2 regions of the Mesorhizobium sp. B2-5-7 genome follow, and region 2 is predicted to be linked to the other one. Evidence: riboswitches for the same ligand, from Rfam matches in the RefSeq annotation. Region 2 holds a riboswitch; the other holds the start of a gene.
What was found. Region 2 has a riboswitch for thiamine pyrophosphate ahead of thiB (thiamine ABC transporter substrate binding subunit). Riboswitches for the same ligand answer to the same signal wherever they lie in the genome.
Positions count from the first base shown of each region.

Region 1: linked by a shared signal. The riboswitch ahead of FJ543_RS18015 (YkoF family thiamine/hydroxymethylpyrimidine-binding protein) and the one ahead of thiB (thiamine ABC transporter substrate binding subunit) in region 2 are both predicted to bind thiamine pyrophosphate.

Region 1 covers NZ_VFUO01000004.1:29,024-38,579, reverse strand. Annotated here, with positions in the region: gene FJ543_RS18035 (glycosyltransferase family 39 protein) at 1-1,160, shown strand, start outside; gene msrA (peptide-methionine (S)-S-oxide reductase MsrA) at 1,332-1,850, shown strand; gene FJ543_RS31720 (putative RiPP precursor) at 2,001-2,090, shown strand; gene FJ543_RS18025 (formyltransferase family protein) at 2,189-3,241, shown strand; gene FJ543_RS18020 (hypothetical protein) at 3,300-3,608, opposite strand; TPP riboswitch at 3,884-3,997, shown strand; gene FJ543_RS18015 (YkoF family thiamine/hydroxymethylpyrimidine-binding protein) at 3,988-4,596, shown strand; gene FJ543_RS18010 (ABC transporter permease) at 4,604-5,422, shown strand; gene FJ543_RS18005 (ABC transporter ATP-binding protein) at 5,419-6,186, shown strand; gene FJ543_RS18000 (ABC transporter substrate-binding protein) at 6,179-7,195, shown strand; gene FJ543_RS17995 (isoprenylcysteine carboxylmethyltransferase family protein) at 7,400-8,086, shown strand; gene FJ543_RS17990 (hypothetical protein) at 8,492-9,136, shown strand; gene FJ543_RS17985 (DUF3309 family protein) at 9,367-9,531, shown strand.
Region 2 covers NZ_VFUO01000002.1:352,644-362,199, reverse strand. Annotated here, with positions in the region: gene FJ543_RS09170 (amino acid ABC transporter substrate-binding protein) at 1-528, opposite strand, end outside; gene FJ543_RS09165 (RNA polymerase factor sigma-32) at 830-1,693, shown strand; gene FJ543_RS09160 (M48 family metalloprotease) at 1,710-3,179, opposite strand; gene thiQ (thiamine ABC transporter ATP-binding protein) at 3,409-4,185, opposite strand; gene thiP (thiamine/thiamine pyrophosphate ABC transporter permease) at 4,178-5,797, opposite strand; gene thiB (thiamine ABC transporter substrate binding subunit) at 5,876-6,874, opposite strand; TPP riboswitch at 6,918-7,032, opposite strand; gene FJ543_RS09140 (thiamine diphosphokinase) at 7,119-7,778, shown strand; gene FJ543_RS09135 (ABC-F family ATP-binding cassette domain-containing protein) at 7,780-9,556, shown strand, end outside.

The DNA.
Region 1 (9,556 bases), on a different contig from region 2:
TGATGCCGTCGGTCTATTTCTTCGGCTGGCCGACGCCGCAATTCAATCACGACTATGCGCAGATGCCGTTCTGGGCGGCGATCTGCTGGTTGCTGTGGCGCGCCAGCCGCGGCGGCGGGCCGGGCTGGTGGCTGGCGCTCGGATTGGTGTCGGGCGTTGGGCTCTACGCCAAGTTTTCCACCGGCTTGCTGCTTGCCTTCGGCGGCCTCTGGCTGCTGTGCGACCCACGTGCGCGCAGCCGGCTGGCGACACCCTGGCCATGGCTTGGCCTGGCTGTGTTTCTCGCCGCCGCCACGCCGCTTGCCATCGCACTCTACCGCATCGATTTCCTGCCGTTGACCTATTTCGCCGGCCGCGATGCGTGGGTGAGCGAGCACCGGGCGCGGCTCTATTATATCGGCGTCCAGATGGCCGGCCTTTCCGGCTTTCTCCTGGTGTTGGCGCTATCAGGGCTGTTGCGGCGCTCACCAGCACCGCAAGTGCCGGTCGAGCGCGACACGCTCGTCTATCTTTGCTGGATGGGGCTTGGGCCGGCGGCGCTGATCATGGTGGTCTCGCTGTTCACCGGCACCGGCGAAGCCTGGGGCGCACCGATGTACAATCTTGTCGGCGTCGTCGCGCTCGCCTTTCTCGGTCACCGGCTCGGTGCCGTCGAGATGAGGAGGTTGGCGATCTGCGCCTTCATCTGCATCGTCGCCATGTCGGGCGCCTATGGGGCGATCCGATGGACGGACTGCAATGTGCGGGGACGCATGGACGCCGTCTGCTGGCCGGCGCGGCCGATCTCGGACGAGGCCGAGGCAATCTGGCACGCGGCGGCGCCGGGCAGGCTCGACATCGTCGGAGGCGACACCAATCTTGCCATGCTGGCTGGCCTCAACGCCTATGACAAGCCGTCTATCTTCACCGATCTCGATATGCGGTTCGCACCCTGGATCACGAGGCAGCGGTTGCGCGATCACGGCATGCTGATGGTCTGGTCGGGTCGTCACGTGCCGTCAAGATTTCTGGCGTGGGTGGACAATATCCCGGTCAAGACCGTTCTTTTCAACTGGTCGCGCGAGGCACCGCCGGTGGCGATCAGCTTTGCCGTCATTCCGCCCGGCACGCGATATCTGCCGGCTGCCGCTAGCAGCCGGACCCGGCATCCGCGCAGCTAGGGTGAGCGGCGTCGTGCGATCCCATTCCCTATAATACAACCGGACGGCCGCTCGTCTGACTGGACGAAGCTGGCAACAATGCCCATTTATGCACTATCCAAGTTTGTGCCGCGCAATTCCCGACGGAGAGCCGCTACACTTCCCCGGAATTGCCTTTTGAGGAGACGTGACATGGCGACTTCGAGCGAACGTGCAGTGCTTGCCGGCGGCTGCTTCTGGGGCATGCAGGATTTGATCCGGCGCTTCCCGGGTGTCCTTGCCACGCGTGTCGGCTACAGTGGCGGCGACGTGCCGAACGCCACCTATCGCAATCATGGCACGCATGCCGAAGCCATCGAGATCACCTTCGACCCGGCGAAAATCAGCTTTCGCCAGCTTCTGGAATTCTTCTTCCAGATACATGATCCGACGACGCGCAATCGCCAGGGAAACGATGTCGGCATGAGCTATCGCTCCGCAATCTACTACACCGATGAGGAGCAGAAGCGTGTGGCGGAGGACACCATCGCCGATGTCGACGCCTCCGGCCTGTGGCCCGGCAAGGTCGTCACCGAACTTGCGCCGGCCGGAGCGTTCTGGGAGGCCGAACCCGAGCACCAGGACTATCTCGAGAAATATCCCAACGGCTACACCTGCCATTTCGTCAGACCAGGCTGGAAGCTGCCGGTTCGTGAAAAGGCGGTTTCATAAGGTTCACCAGCCGTTTTGGCAGCAGGTGGGGTATAAACGCCCGTCGATTGCCAAGGATCATACGCATAGGGGCTGTTAGCCGCCGTGGCGGTTGACAGTTCGTTGCGTTGCTGGCCAACTGTGTGGGTTGATCGATCATCGGGGATGAGCATGAAGAAGATCTACGAAAAGCCGGTGTTGGTGAAGCGGGAAAGACTCTCAAGTGTTGCGGCGGGACCGCTTTCTTCCAAGGCAGCCTGACCGGCCAGGCCGGCTTTCGGGCCTGGCTGGCCGAGTTGTAACGGTGATCGAATTGCTGGCGCGGGCAGGCTACGTCTCGCCCCGCTGGGCTTGAGAAGATGATTTCTTCCGAACCCGCGGCCCGCGCCGGGGAACTCAATGCAATTTTCATCCTGGATGTTTCTGCTTATACCGGGCCGCTGCTTTCCGGATGGATCGAGGCGGGAAACCGTGTTGGTGCGATCATCGTGCCTGGTTTTCAACGCCCATCCAGAGGCTTCAGCATTGGCAATTTTCGGCGCAGGCTGAGGCGCCGGCTTTTGCTCAGGCGCCATCTCGGCAACACGCCGGTAAAGCTGATCGAATTCCGCCGGCCTTACGACTGGAACGAGCTTGCCCGGCAATTGCCTGACATCGCCGCGGATGTGCTGATCTGCTTCGCTTTCCCGACCTTGATCCCGCAGCAGCTGCTCGACCTCTTTCCCAAGGGCGGGCTTAATTTTCATCCGGCGCTGCTGCCCAACTACCGGGGGCCGCATCCTCTCCATCGTCTTGTCGCGGATGGCCAGCATGCGGTCCATGGCGGCGTGACACTGCATAAGATGTCGGCCAATTTCGACGACGGCGACATCCTCGGACAAGTGCTGTTCACCGAAGCAGACTGGGCATCGCGGCGGGATATGGTGGACGGCGTGGCGAGCGCGATGCGCCGGTTGGTGCGTGAGGTGGCGCCAGGCTATTGCAAGAATCTGGTGTCGGGGATGCGGCAGCCAGCCGGTGATTTCGTCTGGGCTCGACTTGAGCGGGACCACATGGCGATTTCGTCCGACATGTCGATCGGGCACGTTGCCCGGATGTGGCACGTATTGGGCGCTAAACCCGGTATCTATCTGGATGTCGCCGGCCGCAAGGTCAGGCTGGCCTTCCAGGTCAGGCGACTGGGTCCGCCAACCGGAAAGGGTCCCGTAAGGCGGTGGGGGATGGTGGAGTTCGATCTTGCCAATGGCCGGGTTCGGCACCTCACCTACGGGCGCCTGCTCAAACGGCTGATGAAAATATACGCCTCATTCCCACGCCCCCGGGCCGGCAAACCGTACGCTGAATTAAGGGTCTTTGGCCGGGTGGGCAGTGAAGCGGCACCAGAGCCGCAAGCGGGTAGTCGCGGACACTGAATCCCAATAATGGGAACCGCGGAAACTGCGTCCGCGGTTCTCATATCGCGATGGCAAACTACTTTCCGCAGTTGTTGTCGTTCACGGTCGGCGCGGTGGCGTTGCCATTGGCGTCCGTCTGTGCACCCTGCGGGTTGGTCGGGCAATTCTTGTCCGCATTGGAATTCATGTCGCCCGGCGTGGTGGTCGTGCTGTTGGTCGCGCCCGGATCGATCGTACTGGGTGAAGCCGGGGTGCTTGGGTCCACAGTGACGGACTTGCCGCTACCGCCGGGCCCATCCGCGCCCGCTGCGCTATTGCTTTGTGCCATGGCGGATGTTGCAACGGCAATGGTGAAGGCCGAAGCCGCGAGGATTTTCATGAACATGATTTGTCTCCATCTTCTGTGAACTCGTCGCCGGGAACGGTGCACGGTTTCGCGGAAATCATGAACCGCTCAATCTCTTGTTTTGACACAATCCCGAACGGAAAATTGGTCCTGGAATCGCGTCCAGCGACTGGTGGGACAACCCCTCGGAATGGCGAAGGTTCCAGACAAATTTCCGCGCCGGCGATGTCCAATTGCCCTGGAGCTCGGGCAATGCTTTAGCGCGGCTTGCCAAAAAAACAGCTTTCCCAACCGTCCGAATGATGCTTTAACGCGCCTATCCACAGGGGTGCTCCGTACGGTCGGGGCTGAGACGGGGGCGGCAAGCCCACAGACCCTAGAAGCTGATCTGGGTAATACCAGCGGAGCGAGGCGGGCGATGTTTTCAGGCGCACAGGTTTCCCTATATCCAATGGCCGACGATTTCGTCGGCATCATTCTGGGCGCGCTCGGCGCGCTCGATCCGTACCGCGATAAGCTCAGGATCGAGACCGACGACATTTCGACCTTGCTGGTCGGGCCCCCCGAGGTGTTATTCCCTGCGCTGCGCGACCTTTTCGTGGCCGCGTCTGGCAGCGGCAGGCATTGCGTGCTGTCAGCCACCATTTCGCGTGGCTGCCCAGGCGAGCCGGATGACCCGATCTGCCGCTCCGACACGTTCGGCGGACCTGCCGGGCCACTCGGCCCGCGCAAGCAAGCCGCCATCACCGCAGTGCGCGGCGCGCCGGCCACTGGCCAGCCGGCGGCGGCGCAGTTCTCGCTCTATGTGATGGGCACTGACGACCACATGGACGAAATCTATGGCTGCATAGATTTCCTGAAGCAGTCCGGCGTCTACGATCGCTCCAAGAATTTCTGCACCAAGCTGCGCGGCGATGCCGGCGCGATCTTCTCGGCCCTCGATGAAGCCTTCTGCCGCTTCGGGCCCGGCGCCGGCCATGTAACCCTCGATGTCACGGTCTCGGCCAACAGTCCCACCGCCGTCTGAACCGCTCGTGGTCTCATCGTCATTCAACCCGCGTAACGTCGCGGGCTTCTTCGCAAAAACAGCGCCGGCCGTGATATCGATCGGTTTGGTGCTCGTGGCCTGGGAACTGTACGCAAACATTTCCGGCATCAAGCCGACGGTTCTGCCGGCGCCCTCGCGCGTCTTCGAACAGGCGATGCTCAATCGGGAAGCCTTGGTCGACAACGCCATTCCCACGGTCCGCGCCACGCTGATCGGTTTTGCCTGTTCGCTCAGTGCCGCCTTCGCCCTTTCGATGCTGGTCGACTTCTTCCAGCCTTTGCGGCGAGCGCTGTTTCCCATCTTCATAGTCAGCCAGACTTTGCCGCTGGTCGCCATCGCGCCATTGGTGGTGCTGTGGTTCGGCTTCGGGCTGGCGCCCAAGATCGTGCTGGTGGCGCTGGTCACCTTCTTCCCGATGCTGGTCGCGCTGGTACAGGGCTACGAGGCTACCGAGGTGGAGATCGGTCAGATGCTGCGTGCCATGGGAGCAGGGCGTTGGCGTGTCTTCATGCTGGCACGATTGCCTTCGGCGCTGCCTTATTTCTTCGCTGGCCTCAGGATATCCATCACCTATGCCGTCGTCGGCGCCATTTTCGCCGAATATGCGGGCGCGGCCAAAGGGCTGGGCATCTACATGCTCAACGCCAAGAACAATTTCCGTCCCGACCTGGTGCTCGCCGCCGTCTGCGTCAGCGCAGCGCTCACCCTTGTCCTGTTCGGGCTGACGATGCTGCTGCAGCGTCTTGCCATGCCCTGGGAACGAGCCGCTGGCAGGCAAGGCCCTGGAAAAGGTCCAGAAGCATGAGCCGGCTCGAATTGCGGCATGTTCGCAAGGCGTTTGGCGGGCTCGATGTGCTCGCCGACATTTCGCTTCGTGTCGATGCCGGCGAATTCGTCTCGATCCTTGGACCTTCGGGAGCCGGCAAGTCGACGCTGTTCCAGCTTCTGACCGGCGCCGAGCATGGCGAGGGTGAGATGTTCTTCAACGGCGTGCCGCTCGACGATCACGGCAGGCATTTCGCCTTCATGCCGCAGCGCGACGCGCTGATGCCGTGGCGGCGCATCCTCGACAACACCACGCTCGGACTCGAGGTGCAAGGCGTCAGCCGCAAGGCGGCACGGAAGCGTGTGGCTCCGCTGTTTGCCGAATTCGGCCTTGCCGGCTTCGAGTGGCACTTTCCAGCGCAGATCTCGGGCGGCATGCGCCAGCGCACGGCGCTTTTACGCACCGTGGTGCAGGAACGCGATATGTTGCTGCTCGACGAGCCGTTCGGCGCGCTCGACGCACTGACCCGCGCGGCCATGCAGCGCTGGCTCGAACAGATGTGGCGGCACCACCACTGGACGGCGTTGCTGATCACTCATGACGTGCGCGAAGCCCTGTTCCTGTCCGACCGCATCTATGTGCTGTCCGCGCGGCCTGCCCGGGTCGTGCGCGAGATCAAGGTGCCGCTGCCCCGCCCGCGCGATCCCGCCAGCGCGGCCACGCGGCAGGCGGGGCCACTCGAGGCCGAGATTCTCGACATTTTGCTCAACCCCCAGCCATCCAAAGGACATGACCATGACTGACTTGACGCGCAGGCAAGCCCTGCTGCTCACCCTTGCCGGCAGCGTACCGCTGATCACCGGATCGAGCCGCTCCTTCGCGGCAACGCGGACGGTCACGGTCGCCCTCGACTGGACGGTCAACACCAACCACATTGGGCTGTTCGTCGCCCGCGATAAGGGATTTTATCGCGAAGCCGGCCTTGAGGTCGACATCCTGCCCTACAGCGATACCGGTGCCGGCACGCTTGTCGCCAACCATGTCGCCGATTTCGGGATCAACGGCACCATCAGCCTGTTCACCCAGAAGACCGCGGGCGCCGATCTGAAGGGCGTCTATGCCGTCGTGCAGTCCGAGACAGGCCGGCTGGTGTTCAATGCCGCGCGCAGCGAAATCAAAAGCCCGAAAGATCTGGATGGCCTGACCTATGGCGGTTTCGGCAGCGCCTGGGAGACCGCGCTGATCTCGACCATCATCCGTCACGACGGCGGCAAGGGCGATTTCGAGACGGTGACGCTGGGCACTTCCGCCTACGAGGCGCTGGCCAACGGTTCGGTCGACTTCACGCTGGAAGTGTCGACCTGGGAGGGCGTCGAAGCCGAACTCAGGGGCGTTAAGCAGCGCAGTTTCGTCTATGCCGACCATGGCGTCCCCGATGAGCACACCACGCTTATCTCTTCGAGCGAAGCGTATCTCCAGGCGAACCCCGAATTGTCGTCATCCTTCATCCAGGCAACGCGGCGCGGTTACCAATTCGCCGTCGATCATCCAGGGGAGGCCGCCACGCTGCTGATAGCCGCCAACAAGGATGCCCTGACGAATCCGGCCTTGGTCCACGCCTCGCTGAAGGCACTGCTCGAGGGCAATTATCTACGCGGGCAAAATGGTGCCATCGGGACGTTGGACCCTGCCAAGATGGAAGCGATCGGCAACTACCTCTTCGCCGCCGGCATTCTGCGCGACACCGACGGTAAGGTTCTGCCGCAGAGCCCGGATTTCGCCAGGTATTTCAGCAACGCATTTCTGGGGTAGCTGGCCAATCCCTTAAGGAGAGGATCAACTCGGGCGAAACCCATTCCTGGCGATCCTCGAAGCGGAGACAATCTGCACGGCCGTGCCTTGTGTCTCTTTCGGCGGCGCCGTCGCCGTTTCTGATGCCGATATGATCTTCTCGGTTAACCGCACAGCAATGGTTGCGTGCAAAGGTCCCTCCGAGGGATGATCGGGGTTCTTGCCTTGCTTGCACCAAAAAGCGAAACGCTTCCGCGCGTCAACCAGGGCGGGATGATATCCGAAGCGCGCAAGCGCGAGATCCTGGCCGACTTGCGCGAAGGCTTCTTTCGCATTTGTGCGCTCGCATGCGCCGCGCTGTTTGTGTACCGGGGCGTGTATCACTTCGTGCAGGATCCCACCCGGTTCAATATCGCGCTCGTGGCGGTCTCCGAGACGCTCACCTTTACCTGGCTGCTGCTATCGCGGCGGCCGGTGACGCGTGACTGGAGCCCGCTTGCGGTAGTCGCTTCGGTGACCGCCAGTTTTGGTGTCGCCTTGATCACCATGGAACCGGGCATCCCCATCATCCCCATCTATGTCGCCGCGCCGCTGCAGTTCCTGGCACTGTGGTTCGTCATCTGGGGAAAGCTGTCGCTGGGTCGTTCCTTTGCCATCCTGCCCGCCAATCGCGGCGTGATGACCGGCGGCGCCTACCGCCTGGTGCGGCATCCGATCTATGCCGGTTACCTTACCGGCCATGTCCTTTACCTGCTGTCGGCCTTTTCCTTCTACAATCTCGCCGTCTATGCGGTTATCACCTATCTGCAGGTGTACCGCATTCTGCGCGAGGAGGCCTTGCTTGCCGCGGAACCGGAGTACCGCTCTTATATGGAGCGCGTGCGCTATAGGCTGTTTTACCGGATATTCTGAAGGCCAGACTGTCACGCGAGAGTGGCCGGTCCTGTTTGATCCAGAGTTGGCCAACAGGGCTCCTTAGCGGCTAGTGGTCCGGAACTGCTCCGCAGGTGAGGTGCTGTATCCTGGCTGTTCGGTAGCAAGCAGCCTGGCACCAAATCATCGGCTCTCCAACAGCTGGCTCTAAATCGTTTTTTCTCGTAAACTTCTCAAAATATAGACATTGCAAACGTCTGCCATTAGATATTTTCTACAAGTATATTATATTTTTATTATCATTACCGCTTTCTTGTTTCGACAGTTAATACCATGCCGCTCACATGTATAGCGTGAATTGAAACTCAAAACTCTCTTCGACGTAGTTGCCATCGCAATCGGCTGCATGCCGACTGCCTAGCGCAACGACAACAGGAGAGTGTTATGGCCTTTACCATCAAGACAGTCGCCAGTGTGTTGGCGGGTAGTGCAATAGTCTTGGTTCTGTCCGTGCCAGCAAACGCAGCAGGTCTTGGCGTCGGTGTCGGCGCCTCGGTTGGCGGTAGCGGCGGTGTCAATGCCGGTGTCGGCGCCTCGGTCGGCGGCGGTGGCGGCATCAATGCCGGCGTCGGTGCCTCGGTCGGCGGCAGCGGTGGCGTCAATGCCGGAGCCGGCGCCAATGTCGGCGGCTCGAGGGGCGTCAGCGCCGGGCTCGGCGCGTCGGTCGGCGGCAGCAATGGCGTCAATGCAGGAGCCGGCGCCAATATCGGTGGTTCGGGCGGCATCAACGCCGGGCTCGGTGCCAATGTTGGCGGAACGGGTGGCATCAATGCGGGGCTTGGCGCCAGTGTTGGCGGCGCCGGTGGCATTGGTGTCGGCGCGGGCATCGGCAACGGCACCAATCCCAGCAATCCGTCCAACCCGAACAACCCATCCAATCCCAATCACCCCAACGTTCCTGGTGTCGTGGCCCAGATGTCAAGCTCGCAGGTGACGCGCATGAAGAAGCGCTGCGTCGATGTCCTCAGCAGCGAAGGGACCTATGACCGCGACTTGCGGCAGCTCTGCCTGCTGATCGCACGCCGCTGAGGCTGAGGGAGGTTGCGGAACCAGCCGTAGGCCTGACCGCACTCTCCTGGCCTCCGGCCGGTTGGAAAGCCCGCCGTCCAGGCGGGCTTTCTGCGTTGCGGGCTGTGTGTTCCGTAGCCGCAATAGTCCAGCGGAACGCCAGCCCCTCTAAAACGTTCATACCTCGCGACATCCGAAATGGCGCGATGTTGAACCAGCGCGAAAGCGCGCATTCAGGAGCAGGGAAGGCCATGGGTCTCGGAACGATACTTATCATTATTCTAATCCTCGCGCTGCTCGGCGGCTTCAGCGGTCTGGGCGGTGGCCCGTTCTACGGAACCGGTTACTATGGCGGTGGCGGTCTCGGACTTGTGTTGATCATCGTCATCATCCTTGTCGTCCTGGGACGCATCTAGCCGGCTCCTCTTGTGTCGCCGGCGT
Region 2 (9,556 bases):
AAGCAGCTGGATCGACTGGTCGAAGCCGTCGGTGCCGACCAGTTCGGCGCCATTGGACTCGGCCAGCTTGCCGAAATTGGATGTCAGCGACTGCGCCGACTTCTTGCCCTTGAGGTCGGCGAAGGCCTTGATATCGGTGTTGTCGCCGCGCACGATCAGCACTGCCTTGGAGGCGATATAGGGATCGGAAAAGTCGTACTTGGCCTTGCGGGCGTCGGTGATGCCGACTTCGTTGATGACGGCATCATAACGGTTGACGTCGAGGCCGGCGATCAGCCCGTCCCACTTGCCTTCGAGGAACTCAGCCTTGACGCCGAGCTTATCGGCGATCGCCTTCGCGATCTCGACATCGAAGCCAACCAGCGCGCCGGAAGCGTCATGGTAGGTGAAGGGAGCGTAGGTGCCCTCCGTACCGACCTTGATGATTCCGGCCTGCTTGATCTGGTCGAGATTGGCGCCGGCGTGGCCCGATGCGACGGCCAGGGCCTGCAACGTTCCGGCGATGATGAGTGACTTGAGCCATTTCATTTTTCTGTGATCCCGTCCTTGGCCGGTAACCCGGCATGTTGTGAGGGCTGGAAAATGACAGATGCACGTCGAAAAAATAAGGAATGAAATTTCAAACAGAGCGTCTTCCGGAAATCAAATTCTCCGGAAGGAATTCACTCGTAGGCCCGGAAGTTCCAGACAGCTGCGCGGACGCTAGCGCTTGCCCTGCCCGCACCGGCGGAACCTTTCTCGCGCATGACAGTTTTGGCTGTTGTAGGGCACGCCGCCGTCATTTCAAGTCGGTGTCTGCCATTCGCCTCGCCGAGCCACGGAGCGCCTTATGATGGAAGACACGGCAGGACGGATCATGGTCCGCGCGGCAATGAAGGCACCCTATCTCGAGCGCGAGGAGGAGCATCGGCTGGCATTGCTCTGGAAGGAAGACAACGATCAGAACGCGCTGCACAGCATCACCGTCGCCCACATGCGGCTGGTTATTTCCATGGCCTCGAAATTCCGCCATTACGGGCTGCCGCTCGGCGATCTGGTTCAGGAAGGCCATGTCGGACTGCTCGAGGCCGCCGCCCGTTTCGAACCGGAGCGCGAGGTGCGTTTCTCGACCTACGCGACGTGGTGGATCCGCGCCTCGATGCAGGACTACATCCTGCGCAACTGGTCGATCGTGCGTGGTGGCACCAGTTCGGCGCAAAAGGCCCTGTTCTTCAATCTCAGACGCTTGCGTGCGCGTCTCGCGAACGGCGCCGAGCCGCTCTCCAACACAAATCTCTACCGCGAGGTTTCGGTTGCGCTTGGTGTATCCGAGGCTGATGTGGCGATGATGGATTCACGGCTGTCGGCTCCGGATTCTTCGCTGAACGTGCCGCTGGCCGACGACGCGGGCGGCACCGAGCGGATGGATTTCCTGGTCTCCGACGATCCCTTGCCGGACGAAATTGTCGGCGACAAGATCGATGTCGCGCGCCGCTCGCTTTGGCTGAAGGAAGCGCTTCACGCGCTCAACGCGCGCGAACTCAGGATCATCGAGGAACGCCGGCTGAATGACGAGGGGGCCACGCTCGAGGCGCTCGGCGAGACGCTCGGCATCTCCAAGGAACGTGTCCGCCAGATCGAGGCGCGCGCCATGGAAAAGCTCAAGGTCGCGCTGGTGAAGCAGAATCCGGAATTCATGGCGACCGCCGCCTGATCTCCCGCTCGGGCTTTTATTTGTCGGTGACGATCTTGACCTTGTCGCCGGCCGAAACCGCGGCCCCCGGCGACAGCGCATTGAGCACGCGGAACAGGTCGAGCTTGCGGTCGACGCCAACCATCTGCGCGGCAAGCGATCCCATGGTCTGTCCCGGCTGCACGGTGAGCACACGAATATGCAGTGGCTTCAGTGCCGCCTTCTCGGCGGGGCTGAGGATACGGAAGGAGCCGCTGACCGAGCGCGCCACCGTTTCAAGCGAGGTGCTGGCCGAGGGGGCCGCGGTCAGCAATCGGTAGACCTGGCCGCCGGCGCGGATCACAGCGATATCGAACTGCCAGCCTTCGGCGCCTGCATGGGCGGTCGCCGCCTCATTGCCGTTGATGGTTTCCTGCTTGACGGTGCTGTCGTCGAGCCCGGCCACCCAGCCGCTTCTGATATAGTCGGTCAGGGCGCGGTTCTTGTCGATCGAAACGCCGTCGAAGCGGATCGCTATGTCGCCGGGACCGGTCGCCGTCACCGCCGCCGCCGAATTGTCGATGATGAAACCGTCCGGCACCGTGAACGACACGCCCAAGCCTGGATGCAGGAAGGTTTCGCCGCGCACATAGCCTTCTTCCGGCGTGTCGCCGTAAAGCAGGCCGTCTATGCCGGCGAGGAAGGAATCGCGGTCGCGTGTACCGAAGCCTGGCGCACCGAACTGGCGGGCGTGCCGCTGTGCCAAATCGATGCGTTGCGGCGTGTTGGGGTGCGTCGCCAGGAAGTCAAGGCTGGCGTCGGTGGCGCCGCTGATCGAGCGGAAATCGGTATAGGCCGACATCGATTGCAGGAAGCGGCCGGCGGCATAGGGATCGTAGCCGGCTTCGCCGATCGACTTGATGCCGATGGCGTCAGCCTCAAGCTCCTGGTTGCGCGAGAACTGCGCCAGCCTGAGCTTGCCGCGGATAAGTGCAGCCTTGGCGGTCGGGCTGTCGCCAAGCACATCGGAAACGACCTTGGTCGCCAGACCTTCCTCGGCCTCCAGCTGCTGGCGCTGCAACCCATGATTGGCGGTGACGTGGCCCATCTCATGCGCGATGACGGCGGCGAGCTCGGACGAATCATTGGCCAGCGCCAAGAGGCCGCGCGTTATGTAGAGATAGCCGCCCGGCAGCGCGAAGGCGTTGACGTTGGGCGAATTGAGGATGGTGATGCGATAGGTCTGGGTTGGGTTCGCCGACACCACGGTCAGATTGCCGACCACCTTGGCGACCATGCGTTCGAGCTTGGGATCGGAATATTCGCCGCCATAGGTCGCCAGGATGCGCGGATGCTGCGCCTTGGCGAGTTCCGCGAGCTTGTTGTTGGCGGCGACATTGTCGACCGTGATCGGCTTGTCGGATGGCTGGAAGCCTGATTCCTGGACTTCCGGAGGCGTGAACATCTGGCAGCTTGCCAGCGCCACGGCAAAGCCGGCCAGCGCCAGAAAGCGCGCCAGCGGGTTCATTCGTAGCCTGTCAACGCCGATCGCCAGAACGGCTTCCTTTCAGGTCCCTGCACATGACCACATGCGCAAAACAAACTGCTACAGTATCCGTCACGCGCCCCTCGGAGCATGCGGCGGAAGCTGTAGGCAAATCACGGCCTGTGCCGGACCGGTATCGAGCGGACCTAGCCACACTACTCCAGTCATGGCAAGCAAGCGCCACATCGCATCGGGCCGGTTTGAGCGTAAATTATGTCCGCTTCCGGGCAATATCTCGTGATAAGGAATCCCCGGCACCGGCTCCGATATAGCGCCGGAATGCCTCCGGACCAGCCCCGGCAAAGAAATCATCCGCCGTGCCGATAGCGGCGACCGCGCCGTTCTCGATAAACACCAGCCTCTGACCGATGCGGCGCGCATCTTGCGGCTGATGCGTGACGAACAGCACCGTCATGCCACGCTCGGCATGCAGGCCGGCAACCAGGTCGAGCATATCGTCTCGCAAGGCGGGCCCAAGCGAAGCGAAGGGCTCGTCGAGCAGCAGCACCGGGCGGTCACGCACCAGCACGCGAGCCAGGGCAACGCGCTGGCGCTCACCGCCGGAAAGTTCGCGGGGCAGCCGCTTCTCCTTGCCGGCAAGGCCGGTGCGCGCAAGCGCATCGGCGATCGCAGCGCGATCGCCTTCGGCCAGCCGCAACGATGGCGAACGGCCGAGCCCGACATTCTGCTCGACGGAAAGATGCGCGAAAAGGTTGTTTTCCTGAAAAACCATCGACACTGGCCGCGTCGCCGGTGGCGCGGTGCTGACATCGGCCCCGCCGATCAGCACGCGACCGGATCGCGGCGGCTCGAACCCGGCCACCAGATTGAGCAGCGTCGACTTTCCGGAGCCGCTCGGTCCCATGATGGCGGTGATTTGCCCCGCCGTGAACTCGGCATCGAAGGTGAACAACGTCTCGCCATAGCTGAACGAAACCTTGTCCAGCCGCACCGAAACCCCTTTGCCGCCAGCCGCCCCGTCAGACATTGCGGGCCGTCTCCTTTCCCAGCCGGTCCGCTGCCAGCACCAGTGCCAGGCAGACAAGGCCGAGCAGCAGCGCCAAGCCGGCGGCGTCCTCGGTTCGGTAGCTGCCCATGCGCGCCAGGAGAAGGTAGGGCAAGGTCTGCACGGAATCACTGCCGAACAGGGCGATGACGCCGAGATCGCCGAGCGACAGTGCCATGGCGAAGGCAAAAGCGGTGGCCAGCGGGCGCCGCAACGTCGGCCAGTCGACCAGCCACAGTCTTGACCAGCCGGAAATTCCAAGCTGCGCGCAAAGCCGCTCGTGACGCTCGCTTGCCGCATCATAGGCGGGACGGATGGCGCGCAGCGCAAAAGGCATCGCCATGACAGCGTTGACGGTGACGACCATGAGCGGGGCGATGGCTAACACATCGCCGACATGGCGCAGCAACAGGAACCAGCCGGCGCCGACGACGATCGGCGGCACGACCAGGACAAACCCGGCGCCGGTATCGGTGGCATGTTCGAGCAGTGTCCTTGCCCCGAAGCGGCGGTTCGACGCCAGCGCCCTGCGCGCCATGGTCAATGCCAGCGAAAGCATCACCGAAAGCAATGCCGAAAGGAAAGCGAGCACGGCACTGGTCAGCGTCGCCTGACGGACAGTGGCCTCGCCTGCAAGCCGGCCGAGGTCGGCGCCAAGGCCGGCCGCCACGGTTGCCGCCATCGGCCCCGCAACGAACAGCAAGGCCAACACGATGAGCGTCGCGTTCAGCCAGGCTTCGGTCCTGTTGACGGAGAGGTAGCGGCGCGGCGCGACCGGCAGGTTGATGTCGCCGACGACGTCGGCTCCGAGTCGGGTCAACGCCAGCACCACGATGAAGGTCAAGGCGATCTGCAGCATTGTCAGCGCGACAGCCCTCGCGGGATCGAAATCGAAGCGCAATGCCTGATAGATGCCGACTTCGAGCGTCGTCGCGGCCGGCCCGCCGCCGAGCGTCAGCACGATGGTGAAGGATGTGATGCACAGCATGAAGACAAGTCCGGCGACACCGGGCAGCGCGGCACGCAGCGTCGGCCACTCGATCAGCCGGAATGCCGGCGGCGCCCCCATGCCGAGCTGGCTCGCCAGCCGCCACTGGTCGGAGGGAATGGTCTGCAGCGCCTCGAGGAACAGGCGGGTGGCCAGCGGCAGGTTGAAGAAGACATGGGCGACGAGAATGCCGGACAGGCCATAGATGCCCGGCCAACCCTGGCCGCCGACGGCGCTGAGAAAGCCGGAGAAATAGCCGGCGCGGCCATAGAGCGCCAGGATGCCGAGCGACGCGACGATCGCCGGCAGCGCCAGCGGCACGGCGAAGAGCTGCAGGATGAAGGCACGGCCGAAAAACCGTGGATGCCGCGACAGCGCCCGCGCCACGAACAGGGCCGGCCCGACCGAGAGCAGCGTCGACAGGGCCGCCTGCCAGAGCGTGAAGCGCACGACCCGGAACAGGTAGGGATCGAACGCAGCCCAAGCGCCGGAAAAATCGCGAGCGCCTTCGACAAGCAGCCCCGCAAACGCGCCGCCGATCAAAATGGCGATGGCGGCGAGCCCTATCACGCCGGCTGTGATGCGGGGATCAGAGCGGGTTTGCACGCCGCACCGTCAACGATTGGGTGAAGCTTGTGGAGCGTCGCCGTAGAGCGTTCATCTCACGAGATTAGCCCACAAAACCTACTTGCTCATCACCGCCAGCCATTCATCGACCCAGGCCTTGCGGTTGGCCGCCACCTCCTCCGGGCTGAACAGCAAGGTCTTGGTCGGCTTGACCAGTTTGTCGAAGGCGGGGTTGAGCGGCTTGTTGGTCTTGCCGGCCGGGAACATCCAGTTGGTCTCGGGGATCGCGTCCTGGAATTTCGGCCCGGTCATGAAGGCCATGAACTTTTCCGCCAGCGGATTCTTGGCGCCGGCCGTGGTGATGCCCGCGACCTCGATCTGCAGGTATTCACCTTCCTCGAACGACGCCGCCTGATAGCGCTCGGTGTTCTCGGCGACCATGTGGTAGGCCGGCGAGGTGGTGTAGGACAGCACCATCGGCGCCTCGCCCTTGGTGAACAGGCCATAGGCCTCGCTCCAGCCCGGCGTCACGGTCAGCACCTTGGTCTTGAGCTTGGCCCAGGCCTCCGGCGCCTTGTCGCCATAGACCGACTTCACCCACAACAGCAGGCCAAGACCGGGCGTCGATGTGCGCGGGTCCTGGATGACGATCTTGTCGTCGGCGCTACCCTCGACCAAATCCTTCAGGCTTTTCGGCGGCGATTTCAGCTTCTGGGTATCGTAGACGACGGCGAAGTAGCCATAGTCGAAGGGAACAAAAGTATCGTCGCTCCAGCCACCCGGCACGTTGACGTCCGTTATTGCGCCATGTGGCGCGAACAGGCCCGAGGCCTTGGCATCGGCGGTGAGATTGGTGTCGAGACCGAGCACGATGTCGGCTTTGGTCGAAGCGCCTTCCAGCTTGACGCGGTTGAGCAGCGCCACGCCATCGGCGACCGAGACGAACTCGAGATCGCAGCCGCATTCTGCCTCGAATTCCTTCTTCACCACGGGACCTGGACCCCAGTCGGCGGTGAAGCTCTCATAGGTGTAGACGGTGAGCTTATCCTTGGCCAAGGCCGGCCCGGACAGGGTCACTGCCGTGGCGGCGATCAGAAAATATAAAAGCGTGCGCATCGGCGCCTCCTTCGTTTGCGTTGAAAGGAATTGAGGCGTCGGAGTGTCCGAAACGTCTAATCCCTCCGCCGGTACAAACCGGATCAGGTTCAGCGGGTTGGCGACACTGCCTCTCAGCCGGCCCGCGAAATTCGCGTCCGGCACCCCGTTAGAGCGTTTCGACACATAGGCCGGGCCGATGACCCGCGCAAGTGGGACTTTGCCGCCTTCCGTTTCCCGTGCCGGGCTGGTAAGGCGACGGGATATGAGCACATTCACCATCCTGCTTGGCGGCGACCTCATCCGCACGCCTCGGCTCGACCGCCAGGTCGAAGGCTCGCGCGTCATCGCCGCCGACGCCGGCATCGGCCATGCGCGGATGCTGGGCCTCGTGCCGGAACTGTGGGTGGGTGATTTCGACTCGGTCCCGGCTGATCTGCCCGCCGACCTCGCCGCCGTGCCGCGGCAAACCTTCCCGGCGGAAAAGGACAAGACCGACGGAGAACTGGCGATCGCGGCCGCACTGGAGCGCGGGGCGACCCGCCTTGTGCTGGCGGGCGCCTTCGGCGGCAAGCGCGCCGACCACGCCTTCCTGCATCTGGCGCTTGGCCTGCGGCTGGCCGAAGCCGGAATGGATGTGTTTCTGACCAGCGGCGCCCAGGAAGGTGTTCCCTTGCTGCCCGGCAGGGCCGGCTTCGATTATGCCGACGGCACGCTGTTCTCGATTCTCGGCTTCTCCGAACTCTCCGGCCTGACCGTCACCGGCGCCAAATGGCCGCTCGACAAGGTCGAGGTGGCGTTCGGTTCGTCGCTGACCATTTCCAACGAGGTCAAGTTCGGCAAGACCGGGGGCCGCCTCGACATCGCGCTCGGCCATGGCCGCGCGCTGCTGCTCGCCCATCCCTATCCATTGCCCGAAAGCTGACATGGCCCCGCCTCTTCTCAATCTCGACGGGATAAGACTGACCTTCGGCGGCGCGCCGCTGCTCGACGGCGCCGCCTTGACCGCTTCGACCGGCGACAAGATCGCGCTGGTCGGCCGCAACGGGTCCGGCAAGTCGACGCTGCTCAAGATCGCCGCCGGCCTGATCGAACCACAGGACGGCGAGGTGTTCCGCCAGCCTTCGGCGACGGTGCGTTATCTGCCGCAAATGCCCGACATGGACGGCTTTGCAACCGTGCGCGCCTATGTCGAGGCCGGGCTCGGGCCCGCCGACGATCCCTACCGCGCCAGCTATCTGATGGAGCATCTCGGCCTGTCGGGCGAAGAACGGCCTGGCGATCTGTCCGGCGGAGAGGCCAGGCGCGCCGCGCTTGCCCGCGTCATGGCGCCGGAGCCTGACATCCTGCTTCTTGATGAGCCGACTAACCATCTTGATTTATCTGTCATCGAATGGCTGGAAGAAGAGCTCGTCCGGACCTCCTCGGCACTCATCGTCATCTCGCATGACCGCCGCTTCCTCGAGCGCGTGTCGCGCGCCACAGTCTGGCTCGATCGCGGCCAGACGCGCAGGCTGGACAAGGGCTTTGGCCATTTCGAGGAATGGCGCGACCTGGTGCTGGAAGAGGAAGAGCGCGAGCAGCACAAGCTCGGCCGCCAGATCGTGCGCGAGGAGCACTGGCTGCGCTACGGGGTGACGGCTCGGCGCAAGCGCAACATGCGGCGCCTGGGCGAGTTGCAGACCATGCGCCAGCGTTTTCGCGGCCATCGCGGCGCCGAAGGCACCGCGATAATGGTGGCAAGCGACGCCGCCGAATCCGGCAAGCTGGTGATCGAGGCCAAGAACATCGAGAAGAGCTTTGGCGACCTCACCGTCGTCAAGGGGTTCTCGACCCGCATCCAGCGCGGCGACCGCGTCGGCCTTGTCGGGCCGAACGGCGCCGGCAAGACGACACTTCTGAAGATGCTGACCGGCGAATTGGCGCCGGACGCGGGTTCGATACGGCTTGGCACCAATCTGGAGATCGCCACGCTCGACCAGAAGCGCGAGGCGGTCGACCCGCAAGAGACGCTGGCGCAATATCTGACCGACGGGCGCGGCGAGAACCTCGTCATCAATGGCGAGCAGCGCCATGTCGTGTCCTATATGAAGGATTTCCTGTTCAAGCCGGAACAGGCCCGCACGCCGGTGCGCGAGCTGTCCGGCGGCGAACGGGCGCGGCTGATCCTGGCGCGCGTGCTGGCACGGCCAGCAAACCTCCTGGTTCTCGATGAGCCGACCAATGATCTCGACATGGAGACGCTGGAACTGCTGCAGGAACTGGTCGCCGGTTTTGCCGGCACCGTCATCCTGGTCAGCCACGACCGCGATTTCCTCGACCGCACAGTCACCAGCATCATCGCGCCGGACGGCGGCGGCCGCTGGGTCGAATATGCCGGCGGCTATTCCGACATGCTGGCGCAGCGCGGCGGCACCAAGCTTGACGACCGCAAGGCGCGCGCCAAGGCGGAAGCCGGCGATGCGCCGGCACCGGGCAAGAGCGATCCGGCGGCGCCAAAAGGGCCGGCGAAGAAATTGTCGTTCAAGCAGAAGTTCGCGCTGGAGTCCCTACCCAAGAAGATCGAGGCAGTGACCGCGTCGATCTCGCGGCTGGAGAACAACATCGCCGACCCGGCCTATTACGAACGCGACCCGGCCTCGTTCCAGAAGACGATCGCCGCCCTCGACAAGGAGCGTGCGACGCTGGCCGCGCTCGAGGAAG